DNA from 2 places in the Priestia sp. JNUCC 25 genome. Region 2 is predicted to be linked to the other one. Evidence: a T-box and tRNA genes for the amino acid it is inferred to sense, from the RefSeq annotation. Region 2 holds a T-box; the other holds one or more tRNA genes.
The links. A T-box is a leader RNA that pairs with one kind of tRNA and senses whether it is charged. The one in region 2 lies ahead of leuS (leucine--tRNA ligase), so its partner is inferred to be a tRNA-Leu.

Region 1: it has a tRNA-Leu gene. The T-box ahead of leuS (leucine--tRNA ligase) is inferred to sense a tRNA for this amino acid. The anticodon was not compared.

The regions. Positions count from the first base shown of each region.
Region 1 is NZ_CM132211.1:402,692-412,149, forward strand. It holds rRNA gene JNUCC25_RS02145 (16S ribosomal RNA) at 125-1,676, shown strand; rRNA gene JNUCC25_RS02150 (23S ribosomal RNA) at 1,902-4,837, shown strand; rRNA gene rrf (5S ribosomal RNA) at 4,947-5,062, shown strand; tRNA gene JNUCC25_RS02160 (tRNA-Asn) at 5,072-5,146, shown strand; tRNA gene JNUCC25_RS02165 (tRNA-Ser) at 5,150-5,241, shown strand; tRNA gene JNUCC25_RS02170 (tRNA-Glu) at 5,263-5,337, shown strand; tRNA gene JNUCC25_RS02175 (tRNA-Val) at 5,361-5,436, shown strand; tRNA gene JNUCC25_RS02180 (tRNA-Met) at 5,448-5,524, shown strand; tRNA gene JNUCC25_RS02185 (tRNA-Asp) at 5,528-5,603, shown strand; tRNA gene JNUCC25_RS02190 (tRNA-Phe) at 5,619-5,694, shown strand; tRNA gene JNUCC25_RS02195 (tRNA-Thr) at 5,720-5,795, shown strand; tRNA gene JNUCC25_RS02200 (tRNA-Tyr) at 5,806-5,889, shown strand; tRNA gene JNUCC25_RS02205 (tRNA-Trp) at 5,895-5,968, shown strand; tRNA gene JNUCC25_RS02210 (tRNA-His) at 5,999-6,074, shown strand; tRNA gene JNUCC25_RS02215 (tRNA-Gln) at 6,103-6,177, shown strand; tRNA gene JNUCC25_RS02220 (tRNA-Gly) at 6,183-6,257, shown strand; tRNA gene JNUCC25_RS02225 (tRNA-Cys) at 6,290-6,363, shown strand; tRNA gene JNUCC25_RS02230 (tRNA-Leu) at 6,378-6,466, shown strand; tRNA gene JNUCC25_RS02235 (tRNA-Leu) at 6,497-6,578, shown strand; tRNA gene JNUCC25_RS02240 (tRNA-Gly) at 6,651-6,724, shown strand; gene JNUCC25_RS02245 (B3/B4 domain-containing protein) at 6,840-7,505, opposite strand; gene queG (tRNA epoxyqueuosine(34) reductase QueG) at 7,635-8,771, shown strand; gene JNUCC25_RS02255 (amidase domain-containing protein) at 8,844-9,458, shown strand, end outside.
Region 2 is NZ_CM132211.1:4,643,400-4,652,857, forward strand. It holds gene JNUCC25_RS24315 (BaiN/RdsA family NAD(P)/FAD-dependent oxidoreductase) at 1-774, shown strand, start outside; gene JNUCC25_RS24320 (sporulation protein Cse60) at 779-958, opposite strand; gene JNUCC25_RS24325 (rhodanese-like domain-containing protein) at 1,477-1,788, opposite strand; gene leuS (leucine--tRNA ligase) at 2,028-4,442, opposite strand; T-box leader at 4,507-4,725, opposite strand; gene JNUCC25_RS24335 (hypothetical protein) at 4,968-5,165, opposite strand; gene JNUCC25_RS24340 (GntP family permease) at 5,230-6,552, opposite strand; gene JNUCC25_RS24345 (MDR family MFS transporter) at 6,709-7,896, opposite strand; gene JNUCC25_RS24350 (hypothetical protein) at 8,055-8,210, opposite strand; gene JNUCC25_RS24355 (YtzC family protein) at 8,223-8,486, opposite strand; gene JNUCC25_RS24360 (TIGR01212 family radical SAM protein) at 8,656-9,458, shown strand, end outside.

The sequences.
Region 1 (9,458 bases), 830 kb from region 2:
CAAGAAAGAGATGAACTGGTAAGATTAAAAAGTCGCTTAAGAGCGGCGGTTGAACTTTGAAAACTGAACAAAGCGACAAACGTCAACGTTAAATTTTATTTTTTAATTGAGCAAGTCAAACATTTCTTCGGAGAGTTTGATCCTGGCTCAGGATGAACGCTGGCGGCGTGCCTAATACATGCAAGTCGAGCGAACTGATTAGAAGCTTGCTTCTATGACGTTAGCGGCGGACGGGTGAGTAACACGTGGGCAACCTGCCTGTAGGACTGGGATAACTTCGGGAAACCGAAGCTAATACCGGATAGGATCTTCTCCTTCATGGGAGATGATTGAAAGATGGTTTCGGCTATCACTTACAGATGGGCCCGCGGTGCATTAGCTAGTTGGTGAGGTAACGGCTCACCAAGGCAACGATGCATAGCCGACCTGAGAGGGTGATCGGCCACACTGGGACTGAGACACGGCCCAGACTCCTACGGGAGGCAGCAGTAGGGAATCTTCCGCAATGGACGAAAGTCTGACGGAGCAACGCCGCGTGAGTGATGAAGGCTTTCGGGTCGTAAAACTCTGTTGTTAGGGAAGAACAAGTACGAGAGTAACTGCTCGTACCTTGACGGTACCTAACCAGAAAGCCACGGCTAACTACGTGCCAGCAGCCGCGGTAATACGTAGGTGGCAAGCGTTATCCGGAATTATTGGGCGTAAAGCGCGCGCAGGCGGTTTCTTAAGTCTGATGTGAAAGCCCACGGCTCAACCGTGGAGGGTCATTGGAAACTGGGGAACTTGAGTGCAGAAGAGAAAAGCGGAATTCCACGTGTAGCGGTGAAATGCGTAGAGATGTGGAGGAACACCAGTGGCGAAGGCGGCTTTTTGGTCTGTAACTGACGCTGAGGCGCGAAAGCGTGGGGAGCAAACAGGATTAGATACCCTGGTAGTCCACGCCGTAAACGATGAGTGCTAAGTGTTAGAGGGTTTCCGCCCTTTAGTGCTGCAGCTAACGCATTAAGCACTCCGCCTGGGGAGTACGGTCGCAAGACTGAAACTCAAAGGAATTGACGGGGGCCCGCACAAGCGGTGGAGCATGTGGTTTAATTCGAAGCAACGCGAAGAACCTTACCAGGTCTTGACATCCTCTGACAACTCTAGAGATAGAGCGTTCCCCTTCGGGGGACAGAGTGACAGGTGGTGCATGGTTGTCGTCAGCTCGTGTCGTGAGATGTTGGGTTAAGTCCCGCAACGAGCGCAACCCTTGATCTTAGTTGCCAGCATTTAGTTGGGCACTCTAAGGTGACTGCCGGTGACAAACCGGAGGAAGGTGGGGATGACGTCAAATCATCATGCCCCTTATGACCTGGGCTACACACGTGCTACAATGGATGGTACAAAGGGCTGCAAGACCGCGAGGTCAAGCCAATCCCATAAAACCATTCTCAGTTCGGATTGTAGGCTGCAACTCGCCTACATGAAGCTGGAATCGCTAGTAATCGCGGATCAGCATGCCGCGGTGAATACGTTCCCGGGCCTTGTACACACCGCCCGTCACACCACGAGAGTTTGTAACACCCGAAGTCGGTGGAGTAACCGTAAGGAGCTAGCCGCCTAAGGTGGGACAGATGATTGGGGTGAAGTCGTAACAAGGTAGCCGTATCGGAAGGTGCGGCTGGATCACCTCCTTTCTAAGGATTTTTACATGACGTACGTTTTGACACTTTGTTCAGTTTTGAGAGTTCAATCTCTCAATTATAGAAAGCATACTACTTTCTTCTTATTAGATAAGAAGAATTTTGGTTGCGATTGTTCTTTGAAAACTAGATAACAGTAATTGCTGAGGAAAAGTGAAACTTTTCTTTAATCAAATCAATAAATAACACAACATTATGTTGTACCATTTATTCGCTAATGGTTAAGTTAGAAAGGGCGCACGGTGAATGCCTTGGCACTAGGAGCCGATGAAGGACGGGACTAACACCGATATGCTTCGGGGAGCTGTAAGTGAGCTTTGATCCGGAGATTTCCGAATGGGGAAACCCACTGTTCGTAATGGAACAGTATCTTTATCTGAATACATAGGATATTGAAGGCAGACCCGGGGAACTGAAACATCTAAGTACCCGGAGGAAGAGAAAGCAAATGCGATTTCCTGAGTAGCGGCGAGCGAAACGGAATTAGCCCAAACCAAGAGGCTTGCCTCTTGGGGTTGTAGGACACTCTATACGGAGTTACAAAGGAACGAAGTAAATGAAGCGACCTGGAAAGGTCCGTCGAAGAAGGTAACAACCCTGTAGTTGAAACTTCGTTCCCTCTTGAGTGGATCCTGAGTACGGCGGAACACGTGAAATTCCGTCGGAAGCTGGGAGGACCATCTCCCAAGGCTAAATACTACCTAGTGACCGATAGTGAACCAGTACCGTGAGGGAAAGGTGAAAAGCACCCCGGAAGGGGAGTGAAAGAGATCCTGAAACCGTGTGCCTACAAGTAGTCAGAGCCCGTTAACGGGTGATGGCGTGCCTTTTGTAGAATGAACCGGCGAGTTACGATCCCATGCAAGGTTAAGCTGATAAGGCGGAGCCGTAGCGAAAGCGAGTCTGAATAGGGCGTTTAGTATGTGGTTGTAGACCCGAAACCAGGTGATCTACCCATGTCCAGGGTGAAGTTCAGGTAACACTGAATGGAGGCCCGAACCCACGCACGTTGAAAAGTGCGGGGATGAGGTGTGGGTAGCGGAGAAATTCCAATCGAACCTGGAGATAGCTGGTTCTCTCCGAAATAGCTTTAGGGCTAGCCTCATGTTGTGAGAGTCTTGGAGGTAGAGCACTGATTGGACTAGGGGCCCCCAACGGGTTACCGAATTCAGTCAAACTCCGAATGCCAAAGACTTATCCATGGGAGTCAGACTGCGAGTGATAAGATCCGTAGTCAAAAGGGAAACAGCCCAGACCACCAGCTAAGGTCCCCAAGTATACGTTAAGTGGAAAAGGATGTGGAGTTGCTTAGACAACCAGGATGTTGGCTTAGAAGCAGCCACCATTTAAAGAGTGCGTAATAGCTCACTGGTCGAGTGACTCTGCGCCGAAAATGTACCGGGGCTAAACGTATCACCGAAGCTGTGGATTGACATCTTAGATGTCAGTGGTAGGAGAGCGTTCTAAGTGCTGTGAAGTCAGACCGTAAGGACTGGTGGAGCGCTTAGAAGTGAGAATGCCGGTATGAGTAGCGAAAGACAAGTGAGAATCTTGTCCACCGAATGCCTAAGGTTTCCTGAGGAAGGCTCGTCCGCTCAGGGTTAGTCGGGACCTAAGCCGAGGCTGAAAAGCGTAGGCGATGGCCAACAGGTTGATATTCCTGTACCACCTCCCCGCCGTTTGAGTAATGGGGGGACGCAGTAGGATAGGGTAAGCGCGCTGCTGGATATGCGCGTTCAAGCAGTTAGGCTGATGAGTAGGCAAATCCGCTCATCATAAAGGCTGAGCTGTGATGACGAGGGAATTATAGTACCGAAGTTCCTGATTCCACACTGCCAAGAAAAGCCTCTAGCGAGGCGGGAGGTGCCCGTACCGCAAACCGACACAGGTAGGCGAGGAGAGAATCCTAAGGTGATCGAGAGAACTCTCGTTAAGGAACTCGGCAAAATGACCCCGTAACTTCGGGAGAAGGGGTGCTCTGGTAGGGTGTATAGCCCGAGAGAGCCGCAGTGAATAGGCCCAGGCGACTGTTTAGCAAAAACACAGGTCTCTGCGAAGCCGCAAGGCGAAGTATAGGGGCTGACGCCTGCCCGGTGCTGGAAGGTTAAGAGGAGGGGTTATCCTTTGGGAGAAGCTCTGAATCGAAGCCCCAGTAAACGGCGGCCGTAACTATAACGGTCCTAAGGTAGCGAAATTCCTTGTCGGGTAAGTTCCGACCCGCACGAAAGGCGTAACGATCTGGGCACTGTCTCAACGAGAGACTCGGTGAAATTATAGTACCTGTGAAGATGCAGGTTACCCGCGACAGGACGGAAAGACCCCGTGGAGCTTTACTGTAGCCTGATATTGAATTTTGGTACAGCTTGTACAGGATAGGTAGGAGCCTGAGAAGCCGGAGCGCTAGCTTCGGTGGAGGCGTCGGTGGGATACTACCCTGGCTGTATTGAAATTCTAACCCGCGGCCCTGATCGGGCCGGGAGACAGTGTCAGGTGGGCAGTTTGACTGGGGCGGTCGCCTCCTAAAATGTAACGGAGGCGCCCAAAGGTTCCCTCAGAATGGTTGGAAATCATTCGTAGAGTGTAAAGGCACAAGGGAGCTTGACTGCGAGACCTACAAGTCGAGCAGGGACGAAAGTCGGGCTTAGTGATCCGGTGGTTCCGCATGGAAGGGCCATCGCTCAACGGATAAAAGCTACCCCGGGGATAACAGGCTTATCTCCCCCAAGAGTCCACATCGACGGGGAGGTTTGGCACCTCGATGTCGGCTCATCGCATCCTGGGGCTGTAGTCGGTCCCAAGGGTTGGGCTGTTCGCCCATTAAAGCGGTACGCGAGCTGGGTTCAGAACGTCGTGAGACAGTTCGGTCCCTATCCGTCGTGGGCGTAGGAAATTTGAGAGGAGCTGTCCTTAGTACGAGAGGACCGGGATGGACACACCGCTGGTGTACCAGTTGTCTTGCCAAAGGCATCGCTGGGTAGCTATGTGTGGACGGGATAAGTGCTGAAAGCATCTAAGCATGAAGCCCCCCTCAAGATGAGATTTCCCATAGCGCAAGCTAGTAAGATCCCTGAAAGATGATCAGGTTGATAGGTCAGAGGTGGAAGCGTGGCGACATGTGTAGCTGACTGATACTAATCGATCGAGGACTTAACCAAACTTTTAAAAGCGTAAGCTTTACTCAGCAAACTGTTACCTAGTTTTGAGAGAACAAAACTTTTCAAAAAAGTCTTGCTTTCTTTTGGAAATCATGTATAATATAATATGTCTGGTGGCGATAGCGAAGAGGTCACACCCGTTCCCATACCGAACACGGAAGTTAAGCTCTTTAGCGCCAATGGTAGTTGGGACTTTGTCCCTGTGAGAGTAGGACGTTGCCAGGCTGTTATTATTCCACAGTAGCTCAGTGGTAGAGCTATCGGCTGTTAACCGATCGGTCGTAGGTTCGAGTCCTACCTGTGGAGCCATTTGGAGAGCTGTCCGAGTGGCCGAAGGAGCACGATTGGAAATCGTGTAGGCGGTTAACGCTGTCTCAAGGGTTCAAATCCCTTGCTCTCCGCCATTTTTATTTAATTAGCACAGTGGCCCGTTGGTCAAGCGGTTAAGACACCGCCCTTTCACGGCGGTAACACGGGTTCGAATCCCGTACGGGTCACCATTTATTTTTATCTACATAATAGTGGAGGATTAGCTCAGCTGGGAGAGCACCTGCCTTACAAGCAGGGGGTCGGCGGTTCGATCCCGTCATCCTCCACCATATATTATCATCGCGGGGTGGAGCAGTTCGGTAGCTCGTCGGGCTCATAACCCGAAGGTCGCAGGTTCAAATCCTGTCCCCGCAACCAAGTGGTCCCGTGGTGTAGCGGTTAACATGCCTGCCTGTCACGCAGGAGATCGCGGGTTCGATTCCCGTCGGGACCGCCATTTTAAATTTAATAAGGCTCGGTAGCTCAGTTGGTAGAGCAAAGGACTGAAAATCCTTGTGTCGGCGGTTCGATTCCGTCCCGAGCCACCATTTTAAAAACATTTGTTTTTAAAATGCCGGTGTAGCTCAACTGGTAGAGCAACTGACTTGTAATCAGTAGGTTGGGGGTTCAAGTCCTCTTGCCGGCACCACAGTTATTGTGGAGGGGTAGCGAAGTGGCTAAACGCGGCGGACTGTAAATCCGCTCCTTCGGGTTCGGCAGTTCGAATCTGCCCCCCTCCACCATTTACAGGGGCATAGTTTAAAGGTAGAACTACGGTCTCCAAAACCGTCAGTGTGGGTTCGATTCCTACTGCCCCTGCCAATTATAAAAATAACATTGCATATATACGTGGCGATTGTGGCGAAGTGGTTAACGCACCGGATTGTGGTTCCGGCATTCGTGGGTTCGATTCCCATCAGTCGCCCCATTTATAAATGATATGCATATTTCAATATTGGGCTATCGCCAAGCGGTAAGGCAACGGATTTTGATTCCGTCATGCGTTGGTTCGAATCCAGCTAGCCCAGCCATATATGCGGAAGTAGTTCAGTGGTAGAACACCACCTTGCCAAGGTGGGGGTCGCGAGTTCGAACCTCGTCTTCCGCTCCAATTTTAATAAAGTTATTTAGTCTTGAGTAAATGGCGGCATAGCCAAGTGGTAAGGCAGAGGTCTGCAAAACCTTTATCACCGGTTCAAATCCGGTTGCCGCCTCCATTTATTTACAAGCTGCCGGGGTGGTGGAATTGGCAGACACACAGGACTTAAAATCCTGCGGTAGGTGACTACCGTGCCGGTTCAAGTCCGGCCCTCGGCACCATTTATAATTTTAACTTGCCTTTTTTATTTTGCCGATGTGGCGGAATTGGCAGACGCGCACGACTCAAAATCGTGTTCCTTCGGGAGTGTCGGTTCGACCCCGACCATCGGTACTTTAGCTTTATTTGACAGGATGATTCCTGTTTTTATTTTTACTTATCGGTCGACAAATTTTGATAATATTTGCGGGTGTAGTTTAGTGGTAAAACCTCAGCCTTCCAAGCTGATGTCGTGAGTTCGATTCTCATCACCCGCTCCATACATATTGTTATCACAACGCAGTGTCTCGCTTTCAAAGCTGAGATGTTGCGTTTTTTATTTTTAACGTAAATATAGCGTCTATCTTTTCAAGATAGACGCTATATTTACGTACATCAGTTAATGACTTGATAGGTTGCTTCGCCGCCGTGAATTTGAATGAACATGTCACTTAGGGATTTAGTTAGTTTATAAGCCTGTTCTTCTGAAAGTGAAGGCTTTAAATAAATGAACTGTACAGCTTGTGTTGTCTTTTCAGTTACGTACGCTCGGTTAGAATCGACATAAGGGCTTCCGAAAGCTCCTAGGGCATCTTTTGAAATGATTTTATTTTCTAAAGAAATATTACGTTCATTTAGAGCTTCATAAGACTCTTCTTTTTTACCGATAGTAAATTCGATGGGGCCTTCTAAATTAGAGGAATCATAAATTCCAATTGGGACTTCATATTGCAATGAAAAAAAGTTATTAATGTCCACAGCAGAATTGATAGAAGGCAAATACGTTTGTTTTCCTATTCTTCTAATTAAAGCTTCTATAGAAGGACGGTATTTACTTGGATCAGTTCCAAATGTTTTGAAAAGCTTTCTCCACTCGCTAACACCTTCGAATTCTGTTACTTTTTTTGACTCAAGGTCGAAATAAATGGATTCTTGAAAGAGGCGCAGACGTCCTTTTAGCATTTGAGGAGAATCACCAACTTCAATATTTTTATACTGAATGATTCCCATTTTAAAAGAAGGGCAAAGCTGTTTAATAGCGGGCGATAATGTAAAGTTCATTTTTTTGATCCTTTCTATTATAATTAGTATTTGTTCGTTTATAGATACCATCCTATCATTTCATTGAGCGAGAAAACAGTTCAATGCATGAATATATAGAATTTCTTAGAAAGGAGGCCATTACTCACTATGAATGCGTATCAGTTGAAGGAAGAAATTATTTCATACAGCAAAGAGATTGGAATCGATAAGATTGGATTTGCGAGTGCTTCTATGTTTGATGAGTTAAAGAATCGATTGTTAGCACAGCAAGAGTTAGGTTATGCTTCAGGGTTTGAAGAACCTGATATTGAAAAGAGAGTAGATCCCACATTAGTTGTTCCAAAAGCTAGATCTATTATTTCAATTGCACTTGCGTATCCTTCTAAATTAAAGGATGCACCAAAGAGCACAAAGGAAGATCGCCGAGGAATCTTTTGCCGTGCTTCTTGGGGGCAAGATTATCATACGGTTCTACGTGATAGGCTTCAAAAGCTTGAAACCTTCATAAAAGAAAAAGTACCTGCAGCTATCCTTCAATCGATGGTAGACACAGGCGAGCTGTCGGACCGAGCTGTAGCAGAAAGAGCTGGTATTGGCTGGAGCGGTAAGAACTGTGCCATTATTACACCTGAATTCGGTTCCTACGTGTATTTAGGAGAAATGATAACAGATATCCCGTTTCCTCCTGATAAACCGATAGAGGACGGTTGTGGTACTTGTAATAAGTGCGTTGATGCGTGTCCTACGGGTGCGCTTGTAACAGGCGGTCAGCTGAATTCGCAGCGATGCATTGCTTTTTTAACCCAAACAAAAGGGTTTCTGGCTGAAGAATTTCGAAGTAAATTAGGCAATCGTTTATATGGCTGTGATACATGTCAAACTGTGTGTCCTGAAAATAAAGGAAAAGACTTTCATTTTCACCCTGAGATGGAGCCTGACCCAGAACTTGCGAAGCCTAAATTAAAACCGCTCTTAACGATGAGTAATCGTGAGTTCAAAGAGAAATTTGGACATGTTTCAGGTTCTTGGAGAGGGAAAAAGCCAATTCAGCGTAATGCCATTATTGCACTGGCCCATTTTAAAGATCAAACCGCCGTTCCAGATTTAATTGAGTTAATTAAAAATGACGTTCGCCCTGTCATTCGAGGAACAGCGGCATGGGCGTTAGGCAAAATTGGCGATAAAGAAGCGTTAGATACACTTATGAACTTAAGAGAAAAAGAAAAGGACCAAGAAGTAATTGAAGAAATGTCAAAAGGTATAGAGATGCTTCAAGAGATCTAAACCGTATTTTTATTGATAAAGTTAGCTAATGAGTCATAGCGTATAATAAACGCTTAGAAAAGTGGTGACATTATGCTAACAAAAAGGAATGTATTATATACTTTAATTAAAGCACGTGCGGACAGCTATGTAAAAGGTGAGCTGCATGAAGACTTCAAGCCTTTCATTGAACAGCAGTGTGAGCTAAAGCGGTCTCTTATAAAAAAAAGAGAAGTTGATGTTTTAAAATGTAATATGAAAGGTTCTATTCAATCTGCTCATACGGATCAGGAAGAAACTAGAGTATTATATAAGGTGCACATTCAGGCATTTTTAAAACAAAACGATTTTTTCTATATAGAAGAAGAAATTGAAGATCGTTTAGCTCTTTTTTATAAAGATACGCTTATTCAAGATGAGCTGCTGGTAAAGGACTTTTTTGAAGATGAGGTTGAAATGGATGTGGAAGAAGTAGAGGAAGACGAAGAAAGAGCCTCTTATTATGATCGTCTTGCGGCTGTTCAGTATGCAGAAAAATATTGGGATAAACCTAATGAAAGTTATAAGCAGTTTGAGGTAAACTGCACCAACTATATCTCACAGTGTTTGCATGCAGGAAAGGCGCCGATGCGGGGATATCCTAAAAAAGCAAACGGATGGTGGATGAGAGGGAACGCCTGGAGCTATAGCTGGGCAGTTGCTCATTCC
Region 2 (9,458 bases):
TCAGTACCTCATACAGGTTCGACAGGAGACGGTTATCAATGGGCAAAAGATGCGGGGCATAAAATTACTGAACTTTACCCAACAGAAGTTCCTATTACATCTAGCGAACACTTTATTAAAACCAAAACGCTTCAAGGTCTATCGCTTCGCAATGTAGGACTAAGCGTGCTTAATAAAAAAGGCAAACCTGTCATTACTCATCAAATGGATATGATTTTCACTCACTTTGGCATCTCTGGCCCTGCCGCTCTTCGCTGCAGCCAATATGTTGTTAAAGAGTTAAAGAAACAAAAAAGCAACACTGTTCAAATGTCTCTTGATTTATTTCCTAGCCAAAACGAAGAAGATATTTTCCAACAATTAGTCAGAACAACAAAAGAAGAGCCGAAAAAAGCAATTAAAAATGTCTTAAAAGGTTTTGTATCTGAACGCTATCTATTGTTTTTACTCGAGCAAGCAGGCATTGATAGCCAAGCGCTAGCAGGACAGCTTCAGCATGAGAAACTGAGAGAATTTGCAAGACTGTGCAAACGATTTGAATTTGCTGTAAACGGCACGCTTTCTTTAGAAAAAGCATTCGTAACAGGAGGCGGCGTATCCGTTAAAGAAATTCACCCAAAAGAAATGTCTTCGAAATTTATGCAAGGCCTTTACTTCTGCGGGGAAATTCTTGATATCCACGGATATACTGGAGGATACAATATCACTTCTGCTCTTGTAACAGGCCGTTTGGCTGGCAGTAATGCAGGAGAATTTGCAACAAGCCTAGCATAATATGCTAGGCTTTATACATAACCATGGCTGAAAAACAGTACACCTGCTCATCACGATCAACATCCACTGTCACTTGGTATTTAATATCAACGACGTCTTCATCCTCTAATTTCCGTAAAAATCGATTCACCGCAAATTCTAAATCTTTTTCATGCTCTTTATCAAACATTTTTACTTGTATCACAGCTTCTACCACCTTGTCCTATCAAATTTGTTTCAATCAGAATGGACTGTTTCTCTTGATGATGGTTTTTGTACGGATTTTCAATCTCTTACTACCTCTATTTTTATGAGGGCTTTTATAGATTTAGTCATCATTTGTTTTCCTGCTATCATTTTAGTCGGATGGCAGAAGTTTCATTCAAAAAAGAGGTTGAGACATAACTAAATTAATTCAATCTAAAGACGAACAAATGGGATACATGAGCTGAACCGCTTGTAACACGGCAGTCGATTTCCTTGCAAGAATTCGCTTTCCGCGGGCGGCCGGTGAGCCTCCTCCTCGCTTGCGCTCCTGGGGGGCTCACCTGTTCCGCTTTTCTCGCAGGAGTCGTCGCCTTGCCTTCCAATCAACTGCTAGAAGAAACGAAACAAATAAAACCTATGTTCACCATAACAAAAAAAAATGAACCACTAATCAAACATGTTGATCAATGGTTCATTTTTCACTTCAGCTAAGATACTTTTGTCTCAGCCTCTTTTTTATTTATTAACCGTTTTTCCTTCCCACTCTAACATACCGCCAGCCATATTTGTTACTTTATATCCTTGTTCTTGAAGGTAGTAACATACGTTTTCACTGCGGCGGCCCGAACGGCAAATGAAAATATATTCTTTGTCTTTATCGAAATAATCCACATTAGCTGGAATATCATTCATACGAATGTGTTTAGCAGTTGGAATCATTCCTTCTGCTACTTCTTCATCTTCGCGAACATCAACTAAATGAAGTTCTTCTCCATTTTCAACACGTTTTTGAAGTTCTTCAGGCGTAATTACTTTTACTTCTTCCATCTTCGTCATTCCTCTCTATTCTTTCATTCAGCTTGCTATCGCTATTGTAGCAAATTCAAATACCTTTATGCCACAAAATAAGAAAAGCTTAAGCAGCAAGCCTGCCTAAGCTTTTCCAATCGTAGTTAAAGATTTAACTAAGCGCCTGATGTTAACCCGAAAGGCGGACATCAGGCGCTTAGGTCTAGAACAGAACCCCTGACAGCTCTTTAGTCAGGAGTTCTGTTCTACATCAATACTTAATTAGCTACGATGTTTACTAATTTACCAGGCACAGCAATCACTTTGCGCACTGTCTTACCTTCAATGAACTCTTTAACATCTTCATTAGCCATTGCAATATCTTGAAGCTCTTCACGAGATGCCTCAGCAGGTACGTTTACTTTCGCACGTACTTTACCGTTAATTTGAACGACAATTTCCACTTCATCATCTACAAGTTTCGCTTCGTCAAACGCAGGCCAAGCCTCATACGAAATTGTATCTTCGTGACCTAGTTTGCTCCATAATTCCTCAGTCGTATGAGGACAAATTGGTGCTAATAGCTTCACAAATCCTTCTACGTATTGCTTTGGCAGCACGTCAACTTTGTATGCATCATTGATGAATACCATAAGCTGAGAGATACCTGTATTAAAACGGAGGCCTTCGTAATCTTCCGTTACTTTTTTCACCGTTTGGTGATACACGCGTTCAAGCGTAGTGTCATTGCTTTCTTGAACCTTGCTGCTTAATTCACCGTTATCGTCAACAAGTAAGCGCCATACACGATCTAAGAAACGGCGTGCACCATCAAGCCCTTTTGTTGACCAAGCGATTGATGCATCTAAAGGCCCCATGAACATTTCATAAAGGCGAAGCGTATCTGCTCCGTGGCTTTCTACGATCTCGTCTGGGTTTACAACGTTACCTTTTGACTTACTCATTTTTTCGTTGTTTTCTCCAAGAATCATACCTTGGTTAAACAGTTTTTGGAACGGCTCTTTTGTTGGAACTACGCCGATATCATATAAAAACTTATGCCAGAAACGAGCATATAATAAGTGAAGAACAGCGTGTTCAGCTCCACCGATATAAATATCAACCGGCAACCATTCTTTTAATTTATCTGCATCTGCTAACGCTTCACTGTTTGTCGGATCAATGTAGCGTAAGTAATACCAGCAGCTGCCTGCCCATTGAGGCATTGTATTTGTTTCGCGGCGCCCTTTTTTGCCTGTTTCCGGATCTACAACATTCACCCAGTCATCAATGTTTGCTAACGGAGATTCACCTGTGCCTGACGGTTTGATTTCAGTCGTTTTTGGTAACACAAGCGGAAGCTGATCTTCAGGAACTGCAGTCGTTGTGCCATCTTCCCAGTGGATAACAGGAATTGGTTCACCCCAGTAGCGCTGACGACTGAATAACCAGTCACGCAGACGGTATGTTACTTGTTTTTCACCTTTTTCATTTGCTTGAAGCCACTGAATCATATTTGAAATTGCTTCTTCTTTATCTAAACCATTTAAGAAGTCTGAATTAACGTGCTCGCCGTCGCCTGTATAAGCTTCTTTTGAAACGTCTCCGCCCGCTACTACTTCTTTAATAGGCAGTTCAAATTTAACAGCAAATTCATAATCACGCTCATCATGAGCCGGAACAGCCATAATTGCACCGGTGCCATAGCTCATTAGAACATAGTCAGCAATCCAAATTGGCATTCTCTCGCCGTTTACAGGGTTAATTGCATAAGCACCAGTGAATACGCCAGTTTTGTCTTTGGCTAAGTCTGTACGTTCTAAATCGCTTTTGCTTTTAATTTGATCTAAATACGCTTCTACTGCTTCTTTTTGTTCGGCTGTTGTAATTTTTTCCACAAACGGATGTTCAGGTGCTAAAACGGCATACGTTGCCCCAAATAGCGTGTCAGGACGCGTTGTGAACACAGTAAACGTGTCGTCGTATCCATCGATTGTGAAGTGCACGTGAGCTCCTTCAGAGCGGCCAATCCAGTTGCGCTGCATTTCTTTAATACTTTCTGGCCAATCAAGCTCATCTAAATCTTCTAGTAAACGATCTGCATAAGCTGTGATTTTAAGCATCCACTGCTTCATTGGACGACGCTCAACCGGATGTCCCCCACGCTCACTTTTGCCGTCAATCACTTCTTCGTTCGCAAGTACTGTTCCTAGAGCAGGACACCAGTTAACAGCTACTTCATCCACATAAGCTAAGCCCTTTTTATATAGCTGTAAGAAAATCCACTGCGTCCATTTGTAGTAGTTTGGATCAGTTGTATTAATTTCTCGCTCCCAATCGTAAGAGAAACCTAACGATTTGATTTGACGACGGAAATTATTAATGTTAAGTTCAGTGAATTCAGCCGGGTCGTTTCCTGTATCTAATGCATACTGTTCAGCAGGTAGTCCGAATGCATCCCATCCCATCGGATGAAGTACATTGTATCCTTGCATACGCTTCATACGAGATAAAATATCCGTTGCTGTATAACCTTCTGGATGCCCAACGTGTAAACCAGCGCCAGATGGATAAGGGAACATATCTAATGCGTAAAACTTACGCTTTCCTTCATCTTCTGTTGTTCTAAATGTTTTATTTTCTTCCCAAACTTTTTGCCATTTTTGTTCGATCTTTTCATGATTAAAAGCCATACATAATCCTCCTTGTACGCTCCAGCTGTATTTAATTAAACTAAAAAACCCCTCATCCCTCAAACAAAGGGACGAGAGGTTGAATAAACTTCCCGCGGTACCACCCAAATTAGCACAATTATGTACTCACTCATTTTCCTTAACGCGGATAGACGGCAAATGTTACTTTACTTCACATTTACAACTCCAAGGTGAGTTCATGAACGCTCGTTTGCTGACTCGCACCAACCGTCAACTCTCTTAGCTCGCTTCGTTCACTACTATTCCTTATCATAGTTTTTACATCATACTACCTTGTATTGTAAATAATATGTTCGTAAACTGCAAGTTGTTCAACGGATTTTGTAAAAGTTTCTGCACTGCAGCACTGCTTTGTTGCTAAATCCTCTCTTTCATTCTTATATATGAACAACTTCTCCCAAAAACATACATCCACGGCCAAACAAAAAAGGATTGAGACATAATTAAATCAATCCAATTTAAAGACGAACAAATGGGATAAATGCGCTAGTATGAATCTCTTGGTTACACCACTGTTGATTTCCGTGCAAGACTTCTCTTTCCGCGGGCAGCCGATGAGCCTCCTCGTTGCTTACACTCATGCGGGGTCTCACCTATTTCAGGAGTCTTTGTCTTTGTCTTTCCCTCCACTCCACAGCTAGAAGCACCTAAACAAATGAAACCTACGTGCACCATAAACATGAAAAAATCCGAACGATTCATCGTTCGGATCTTCCTTCAACTAAAATACTTTTATTCCTGTCCCTGCTTCCTTTAGCTGCTATTATTAAATGCCCAACCCAAAAGAAAACAGGATAATCGCAAGTACAAGACCAACAAGCGGCACAATCACCGTCATTGCTGCAACTGATCCATACGCATCTTTATGAGTTTCTCCGCAAATAGAATTAATTGTTGTTACGACATAACCATTATGAGGCAAGGAATCTAATACTCCAGAGGAAATAGCTACTACGCGATGGAGAGCTTCTGGATTTACACCAGCATCTAGATAGTGAGGCGCTAAAATTGGCAAAGCAATCGCCTGACCTCCTGAAGCCGAACCTGTCATCCCCGCGATAACACTCACGGCAATAGCTCCCCCAATCAACGGACTTCCTGGAATATGCGTCATGGCATCTACAGCCACTCCAAACGCGGGAACAGCCTTAGCAACTCCTCCAAAACCTACGACAGCGGCTGTATTCCCAATAGCAATTAACGCACCCAGCGTTCCTTCTGAAGCTGCATTCCAAAATCCTTTAAAATGCTTTCGGTTCACAATATAAGTGACAATGATCCCGCTTAAAAGTGCGACAATCAACGCAGATTGCTGAAGTGGCTTATGAAGTGCAAAAGAAATAATGAGCACGACCACAAGCGGAAGCAAACTTAATAAAGGATTAGGAAGAGACTGATTTTCCGTTACTACTGGATCTTTCTCGCGTGATATAAAACGCTCTCCATTTTTAACTGCTTTTGAAATCAAGCGCTTTAACCACCAGTAGCCGAATACAGCCATCACTACTGCTACAACTAAACTAACTTCCCATCCTGCATACGGACTAGTCTTCAAATATTCAATTGGAATCCAGTTTTGGATTTCAGGCGACCCAGCTGAGGTCATCGTAAACGTAACTGAACCGAATGCTAAAGCAGCAGGGATAAACCGCCTCGGCAAATCGGCTTGTTTGAATAAGCTTAAAGCCATTGGATAGACAGAGAATGCTACTACAAACAGACTGACCCCTCCGTATGTTAAAACCGCACAGGCAAGGACAATCGCCAACACTGCTCTTTTCATTCCTAGTTTACTAACAATCCAGCGAGAAACACTATCAGCAGCCCCGCTGTCTTCCATCACTTTTCCAAAGACGGCGCCCAATAGAAACATTAAATACCAAGAAGCAATAAATCCTGTGAAACCAGACATGTAATTTCCAACAAAATTTGCTTCTCCTTCTTTCACCAGCTGCGGAAATAAAGGCATTCCGCTTGTTAACGCAACAACTAAAGCACTGAGCGGACCTGCTATAAATAAATTCATGCCTCTCATCGTTAATACAATGAGCAGCAATAATCCTCCAATTAATCCAATCATACTAAGCATGTTTAGCCCCCCATGAATTCATATAATTAGAAAACGCTTACATATTTACAGGTATATACTCCTTTCTTTGCTTGTCACAACCCTTACTATATTATTAAAGGAATACTGAAGACATTCCTACGTTTATTTAACAGTCAAAAATAAAACCACCTCTATTTATTTAGAGATGGTTAATGAACGCTGACGTTTTTCTTTTAATTTATAATCGTATATCCATGTTGTACACATGCTGAATAGCAATAGCCCAATTAATAAATAGCACAGCGTAGACATATTAAACGCATCGAAAATAACGCCTCCAAAGAGAGGACCAATCATTTTACCTGCAGTAGCCATGCTGTTAACTACGCCTTGATAAAATCCCTCTTTTCCAGATGGAGCCAACTGACTTGCAACAGCTGGAATGGCTGGCCAAACGAACATTTCTCCAATTGTTAACACAACCATTGCTGTTAAGAACTGCGGAAATGTTGTAGCATTCACCACGATAACAAAAGAAGCCACAAAAATAACCGTTCCAATTAGGACCTGTACTTTTAACGTTTTTGCTACTTTTTGAATGATGGGTACGATCAAAGGCTGACCGACTACAATTAAAATCCCGTTAATCGTCCAAAGCAAACTGTAGCTAGAAAGAGGTATATTCAGCTCACGCGTATGCGTAGCAATCGTTGTTTGCCACTGAACATACGCAACCCAGCATAAGACATACCCCGTACATAAAATAAGAAGAGCAGTCAGCTTCGTTTTATGCCCAATGCTCCCTGCTTCATTAAGGACATTCGTTTGTCCAACGGTAACCGAAATATGACGATATGAAAAAATAGCAATAAGCAGAAAAATAACGTATAAAATTGTATTAGCTAAGAAAATATACGTAAATGAATAAGACGCTACAATGCCCCCTACCGCGGCGCCAATAGCTACTCCTGCATTTTGAGCAACGTACATCGCATTAAATGCTTTTCTTCCGCCTTGTGGCCAAACGGACCCTGCCATTGCATACATAGATGGAAACACAATACCAGATCCAAACCCTACAACAACCAAGAGAACAACGTATGTAGGCCAACCATGGAAAAACACGAGTCCCACTAATGCAATAAGAGTAATAATAATTCCTGATAAAATGGATTTATATCCTCCGATTTTGTCAAAAAGAGTTCCTCCAAGCAAATTTCCTACTACGCTTGCAGCAGAATTCAGCATAAGAACAACTCCTGCGACGGATAACGACTTTCCTAAATGTTCATTTATATAAATGGTATTGAGAGGCCATAAAAATGAAGCTCCCGTTACGTTTACAAGCATACCAATAATCAAAAACCAAAGTGATTTGGGCATTGATCTCCCCCCTATCTATTCGAATGCCAACGTACATTCTAGTCTTTTCTTAAAGGGTTCGCAATGCTTTTACATATAGACAATTTATTTGAAATTCGCTGACTATTTAAAAAGGTGATTTCACATGACAATATCATGCAAAATCACCTTTTTACCGCTTACTTTTGCTTCGAACGAACCGGCTGTGCACGCTTGCTGTTTCGTGCTTTTAATTCTTTTACTGGATCAAAATCTTTTCCTAGCTCAATGTCATTGCTGTTGATCCCGTTTTTTGTTTTTTGTTCCGGATTATTTTGATTTGAACGCGTTGCCATAAAATCCTCTCCTTAATGCTGAGTTGTGATCAATTTATTTTGCAGCTGCTGAACTTGCAGGCGCATGCGATATAGCTGCTCTCTTTGCTGTGCATTTGCACTGTGAGAAAACTCTTCAATTTCTTTATAAGCATTTTCTAATTTTTCCTGTGCTTTTGTATATTCAGTGTCGTTATAATGTTCTTGCTTCATGCCTTCCTGCAACTGGCCTTGTCCAAAGCGAATAGCATCTTCACACTGTTGCATAAGTTGATCCACTGCTTGACGAGTTGTCATTCTCTATTCCTCCTATTCGTTCATTTCTGTCTTATTTTGCGCAACTTTACTTCCCTTTACGACAAGAAGAACCTGTTAAATATAAGCATCCTTAAATTTGTTTGGCACTTTTTCACGTTTTTGATACAATTTGTTGATGTATATTGCATGTAAAAAGGAGGTTGCTGATTTGAATCAGACAAACCCGTTTCCGTATAAATCTGAAAACAAACGTTATCATACCTGGAATTACCACTTACGTAACCACTTTGGCCATAAGGTATTTAAAGTAGCCTTAGATGGAGGATTTGATTGTCCAAACAGAGATGGCACAGTAGCTCACGGCGGCTGTACGTTTTGCAGTGCTGCCGGTTCGGGGGATTTTGCCGGAAACAGAGCGGATGACCTTGTGACACAATTTAATGAAATCCGTGAAAAAATGCATCATAAATGGAAAGACGGAAAATACGTTGCTTACTTTCAAGCATTTACTAATACTCATGCTCCTGTCGAGGAGCTTCGTGAAAAATATGAAGCCGTCTTAAAGCTTCCCGGAGTTGTTGGGCTTTCTATCGCCACGCGCCCTGACTGTCTCCCCGACGATGTGGTGGAATACTTGGCTGAATTAAATGAACGAACTTATCTATGGGTAGAACTTGGACTGCAAACTGTTCATGAACGAACTTCACTGCTTATCAACCGGGCACACGATCATCAATGCTATGTAGATGGCGTAGCAAAGCTCAGAAAACACGGTATTCGCGTTTGTTCTCACATCATTAATGGTTTGCCTTTAGAAACACCTGATATGATGATGGAAACGGTACGTGAAGTAGCAAAATTAGACGTTCAAGGAATTAAGATTCATCTGCTTCATTTACTAAAAGGAACTCCTATGGTCAAACAGTATGAAAAGGGCCTTGTTGAATTTCTTTCATTTGAAGAATATGTAAAGCTTGTATGCGATCAGCTCGAAGTAATCCCTCCTGAGAT